Regions from separate parts of the Bacillus sp. FSL R5-0422 genome, predicted to be linked through region 2. Evidence: riboswitches for the same ligand, from Rfam matches in the RefSeq annotation. Region 2 holds a riboswitch; the other holds the start of a gene.
The links. Region 2 has a riboswitch for thiamine pyrophosphate ahead of thiC (phosphomethylpyrimidine synthase ThiC). Riboswitches for the same ligand answer to the same signal wherever they lie in the genome.
Positions count from the first base shown of each region.

Region 1 (3,170 bases), 1.1 Mb from region 2:
GGACTTTTTGCATGAGCTGTTGAATGATATCATCCATCTCGTCGCGAGGGACGGAGCGGTTCTCTAAGCTAAAGGCAATTTCTTCATTGACACGATGCATACAAAACTGGGAATCAGGGTCCTGAAACATGACGCCTGTATGTCTTTGCAATATCACTTCGCCCTGCATATCCGCTTCTAAATGTTCTGGAATGATGCCAGCCAGAACCGAGATGAGCGTTGATTTACCGCTTCCGCTTGGTCCTAAAATAAGCACCTTTTCTCCTTTTTGAATGGACAGAGAGACTTGATGCAAAACGGGCTGAGGCTGTTCATAAAAACGGACAGTGAGATTATTGCACGCGAGAAATGAATTCATGCTGTTCACCTTTGTTTCTTTTTTCTTTCATGATGGCATATTGATTCAGTACACCGGTTTTAGATAATGTGTCTACCACAACTTTGGCTAAACATCCGCCCAGTATCATTCCACTAATAATTTGAGTTATGAGTGTGATGAGTAGAACTTGAGGTGTGTAATAACCAAAGCCATTTGCAACGAGGCTGTAAGCCATTGCTCCAACAGCCGCAAAGGCACCTGACAACATCAGTGTCCACATACGATATCGTTTATATCCAAAAAGAGCAAAGGCGATTTCTGCCCCAAGTCCTTGGCATACACCAATCAGCAAGGCTGAAAGACCGAAGTGGCTGCCTGTTAGTAATTCCACAGCGGCAGCGGCTGTTTCTGCGATCAGGGCAGCTCCCGGCTTTTGGATGATATACGCGACGATTGGACTAGCAATCACCCAAATGCCAAACATGATGTTCCCTCCTGCGGGGCCAACAAGTGCTGTAATGGGCAAGTAAAGTGTGGACCACCCTAAATAGATGACACCGCATGCAACGGATAAAATGACAGCAAGGACAACTTCTTTCATCTTCCATGTCATGATGAATGCACCTCCAATGGAACTGGCCACTCTTCCACCGTAAACGCCATGTCCCAAAACTTGTACTCTAGTTGACAGCTTAAGATAAAGTGCTGTTTCATTTTTTCCTTTTCCTTCTCACTTGCTGCTTCCGCCAGCTGATCGAGCCGTTTGCAAAGCTCCACCGTAATAGAGTCGGTTAACCCTCCATAAAATGTGATCCACTCATAAAACGGATGTGACGGGTCGGGCTGCACATCTGTGAGCATTCGTTTCCCAATTTCCCAATATGTCCAAGGGCATGGAAGCAGAACAGCGATCATTTCTCCAAGCGTGCCTTCCTTGGCGACTTGTAGCATGTGATGAATATAGTGATGAGCACTCGGAGCAAGCGGGGCACCTTGGAGCCCATCATATGATACACCTGCCACTCGGCAAAGGTTTTGGTGAGGGTGTGTCTCACTATCTAGTACAAATGCAATCTGCTGATGGAAAAAAGCAATATCTTCTTTGTCTGTACATCTGCTAAGAGCCGCTGCATAAATTTTAATAAAAGCCTGTAAATATTCTGCATCTTGTTTGACGTAATGAATGATCTGCTTCTTTTCCAGCTTTCCTTCTGCCAGTCCCCTGACAAACGGATGCTGATAAATGGCTTCAAATAATGGTTCTGTTTCTTCTCTTAATTGCGCTGAAAATGTCATAAAAAAAGCCTCCTCTTCTTCAGTAGAATAAATGAAAAAGCCACCCCAAATGGAGCGGCCTTCTTATCGATTCAATCATGAATAAGACGAGGTCCAGCTCCACTTCCCTCCGCTAGTACAAACTAGATCAGGTTCAAAGGGTCCAAGATTTCCTCTTGTCTCAGTCATACATGACTCCCCTAGTGGACTTTTGTCATTTAATTATCTTTACTCTACACATGTGGAGATTTGCTGTCAACCGCCTTTCTTAATTCAACGTTCTGATCGTAGGCAGCTTCTCGATCCCCGCAGCATAGTAAAAATTAAGGACACTGAAGAAATCAATTGGTTTTCCTGTTTTCAAATCAACAGCTAAAATATGATCGCCGTAATTTGTCATGTCATCTATATCTAAACGTCTTGGCGTTGTCTTTCCAAGTGTATCAACAAAGCTACTATGGTAGAATTGTCCGCTAGCAAACGATGATTCATGATACATAAATAATGTCTCTACATCTAAGTAGACGAGAATGGCCTCAGATGAACTCGCATAAGGAGCAGAGTACGATACTGGTGCCGAGATACTTTTCACTTTTACACTTTCAACAGAATGGGTTCTCTGATCATATTTTCCGTCATATGAGAAATAAAATACACGCTCCCATTTATAATCGGCGGTCTTCGATTGTTTGTTATACACTTTTGTACCATTAGCGAAAACATCCCCATTGGCATACTCAGCTACAAAGTATTGCAAGGTGGAAGAGAGGGAAACAGCCCCTGTGAAATTGGGTGGGTTTTTTGCATTCACTAGTAGTGTGTAAGAGTCTCCAAAATCTCCATCGCTTGTGATACCGAATGCGTAGTCACCTGCTGGTAAATTGGTCAAACCAAGGAGACTGCCTGCTGGCTGAATCAAGTCCGTCGGATAAGCTTGTCCAGTTTCATAATCAACAACAAATAATTGTACGAAATAATCGGGATTTGATGAGGTAATTCGGCTGATGAGTGCCTGAGGTGAAGTCGTACTTAACAACCATAAATCGACTGGGTCGTCCTCTGATAAGACAACTGATTGGTTGATGGCTAATCCATCAATGGAGCGAACGGAAGATGTACGCATCTTGCCATCTTTAGCGGCTTTTCGTTTGATACTGATTCCATTTTTCTTATCTACTTTAAAAGATTTTTTTAACTGTTTCTGTTTGATAGCGGTTCCTTCATCCTGCTTCAAAAACGAGTCTTGCACTTGCTGAATGGCTTTTTCCGTCAGTGGTGATAATTTACCATCTGTTTTCGGTGCTTCTTCTGCTTTTAATGCTGGTGAAAATAAACCTGTTGTGACGAGTAGAATGGATAATAAAGCGGCAGTCATTTTTCCATAAAAAGCTCTCACAGGAACATCCCCTTTTTCCTAATTTGGGTTTTATACCCTGTGAATATTTTACCATTATTTCGTTCGTTGTTATGGTCTTTTTTAGGAAATCTTTATGACAAAAAAACCAGCCGTATGTTCTACGACTGGTTTTTTGATGACTTTATGAAATGGTTTTAACAAACAGGCGTGCTGTTTCTG
Region 1 covers NZ_CP152014.1:3,477,261-3,480,430, forward strand. Annotated here, with positions in the region: gene MKX52_RS17830 (energy-coupling factor transporter ATPase) at 1-358, opposite strand, end outside; gene MKX52_RS17835 (ECF transporter S component) at 333-932, opposite strand; gene tenA (thiaminase II) at 929-1,615, opposite strand; TPP riboswitch at 1,703-1,806, opposite strand; gene MKX52_RS17845 (hypothetical protein) at 1,863-2,990, opposite strand; gene MKX52_RS17850 (type 1 glutamine amidotransferase domain-containing protein) at 3,133-3,170, opposite strand, start outside.
Region 1: another riboswitch for thiamine pyrophosphate. It lies ahead of tenA (thiaminase II); the one in region 2 lies ahead of thiC (phosphomethylpyrimidine synthase ThiC).

Region 2 (3,170 bases):
GTATATTATTTAAAAAGGAGGTTTTCTTTATGAAACGGAAAAAGAAACGAACATCTCCAGAAAGACAAACAGTCTTGTTTCATTTAACAGATGCCCTCATTCCAAGTCTGGACATGATAGGGGTTGCATTAAAGGCATTTTTCCACCTCTTAAGAAAAGCCTTTTCCGTGATCTGATATAAAGCCCCGTAGGTTCTTTTTTAGGATGAATATATTTGACTTCCTCCGCTGATAAACTCCTTCGCCTTTTTCTCCATCTCTTTTTTCACTTCTTCTGATTGATTGCGAATATCATGGGAAATTTTCATGCTACAAAACTTCGGTCCGCACATCGAGCAGAAATGGGCAGTCTTAGCGCCTTCAGCAGGCAATGTTTCATCATGGAACGCCATCGCTCTTTCTGGATCAATTGACAGGTTGAATTGGTCACGCCATCTAAATTCAAACCTTGCTTTCGATAAAGCATCATCGCGCTTTTGAGCAGCAGGATGTCCTTTCGCTAGATCAGCAGCATGAGCGGCAATTTTATAAGCGATCACACCTTCTCTTACATCTTCTTTGTTCGGCAGCCCTAAATGCTCCTTTGGCGTTACATAGCATAGCATCGCTGTTCCATACCAGCCGATCATAGCTGCGCCGATGGCAGATGTAATATGATCATATCCCGGAGCAATATCTGTTGTAAGAGGCCCTAATGTATAAAATGGTGCCTCTTTGCAAATCTCCATTTGCTTGTCCACATTTTCTTTGATTTTATCCATTGGAACATGTCCAGGTCCTTCAATCATCACCTGTACATCATGTTTCCATGCGATCTCTGTCAATTCACCTAACGTTTCTAGCTCTGCAAACTGCGCTTCATCATTGGCATCAGCTATTGATCCTGGTCTAAGCCCATCTCCAAGTGAAAAAGCAATATCATACGTTTTCATAATCTCACAAATGTCTTCAAAGTGGGTATAAAGGAAATTCTCTTGATGATGAGCAAGACACCACCTTGCCATAATGGCACCGCCTCTTGAAACAATACCAGTCACCCGGTCGACTGTCAGAGGAATATACCTTAACCGCACGCCCGCATGAATCGTGAAGTAGTCTACTCCTTGCTCTGCTTGTTCAATTAATGTGTCTCTGTACACGTCCCACGTCAAATCTTCTGCCACGCCATTCACTTTCTCAAGCGCCTGATAAATGGGAACGGTGCCTACTGGGACTGGACAATTCCGTATGATCCATTCCCTCGTTGTATGAATATCCTTTCCTGTAGACAGATCCATCATGGTGTCTGCCCCCCATCTGATCGCCCATGTCATTTTTTCAACTTCTTCATCAATGGATGATGTCACAGCTGAATTGCCAATGTTCGCATTGATTTTGACATGAAAATGCCTTCCGATAATCATCGGTTCACTTTCAGGATGGTTAATATTCGCTGGAATGACAGCTCTTCCGCTGGCAACTTCCTCTCTCACGAACTCAGGGCTTAGCCCTTCTCTTAAGGCGATGAACTCCATTTCAGGCGTGACAATACCTTTTTTTGCATAGTGCATTTGCGTCACACAGGCACCTTGTTTTGCACGAAGCGGCTTATGATGAAAATCAGTATGAATATGCTGATGAGACCCGTTTCTAGAGCGATAGCCGTTATCTTCAGGTTTTACATGGCGCCCTTCATAGCTTTCTGTATCTCCCCTTTCTTCGACCCATGCTGCTCTCAGACGGTTAAGCCCTTTTGTCACATCGATATGGGCATGCTCATCCGTGTAAGGACCACTCGTATCGTACACACGAATTGGTTCATTTTGAATCATTCCTGCCTGCGTCACCGTTTGCGTGAGGGCAATTTCTCTTTTTGGCACTAAAATGTCAGGTCTTGACCCTTTCTCATACACCTTTCGGCTGCCGTCAAAGCTTGATAATAACGATTGAGTTGTTGGGATATTTTTCTTTTCTTTCATTTGCTGTTCTCTCCTTCTCTTCTTGTCACCGGACAGGATGGAATCAGCACCAGCAAAAAACCAGGCTCTATGAAAAGAACCTGGTTTCGTCGTTAGAAATAAACATGAATGTCATCCGTAAATGACCCATGTATCATCTTCAACTTCCCCACGCTGGTACGAGCCAGATCAGGTCCAAAGGGTTAAGAAGTATACACTTCTCTCTCAGCCCAGCCTCGGGCACCCCTAGTCACATTTATTATTTTCCACAACAGTGTAGCATAGCGATGCCATGAAAAAAAGAAGTTTCAGGAAAATAGTTCCTTTTCACTACAAAAGAAATAAAGCCAGCTTAATATACACATTGATATACACCCTCCATCCCAACCATTTAGATAAAAACTGAAATAATCATTGATCCTTTCCTCCTATTATGTATAATTAATCTAAACGGAGAATTTTTATACAAACTTTTTCAAAGGAAGTTCTAGTCGATTGCAAACATTTCTCACATTTATCGTCGTAGGATTCTCAATTGCTCTGCCAGTCGGAGCGATCACGGTTGAAATGACAAAACAGGGATTAAAAAACGGCTTCTTTCATGGTTTAACCGTAGGAGCAGGCGGCATGACCATCGATCTCTTACTTATCTTGGCTTTATATGCTGGATTTGCTCAGTTTTTATCACTGCCATTTGTCCAAATCCCGCTTTGGCTAATCGGAGCTATATTCTTAATGATTCTCGCATACGATTCCATTAAACATGCGGATCAAGACATCCATTTAGCTGGCGAAAAAGTCAATAAATCATTCGCAAAAACGTACAGAAACGGCTTGCTTGTCGCGGTATCTCCTGGAAACCTTGTGTTTTGGGTTTCTGTATTCGGTGCTGTACTGGCAGATGCCTATACAAAAACAGATTCATCTGAATTTATGCTAGCATCAGGTGGTATATTGGCAGGAATTCTCCTTCATGACATCGGTCTCCTCACTCTTGTATCCTTAACAAGAAAAGTGATGAACCAAACGATGATCAAATGGACATCCATTATTGCTGGTATTTTATTACTAGGGTTTGGCTGTTATTTCTTTTACGAATTTTATATGGGCATCAAGGTTTATTTTTAAGAAAAGGCTAAAGTTCTTGAGGAACTTTAGCCTTTTTTATTCTCGAACCTATCGAGTCATGCCTGTTTGATCTGTTTCAAATTGTGTTCTTCTCATATCTCTAAAG
Region 2 covers NZ_CP152014.1:2,373,460-2,376,629, forward strand. Annotated here, with positions in the region: gene MKX52_RS12150 (hypothetical protein) at 30-176, shown strand; gene thiC (phosphomethylpyrimidine synthase ThiC) at 200-1,957, opposite strand; TPP riboswitch at 2,086-2,194, opposite strand; gene MKX52_RS12160 (LysE family transporter) at 2,432-3,064, shown strand; gene MKX52_RS12165 (YhcN/YlaJ family sporulation lipoprotein) at 3,113-3,170, opposite strand, start outside.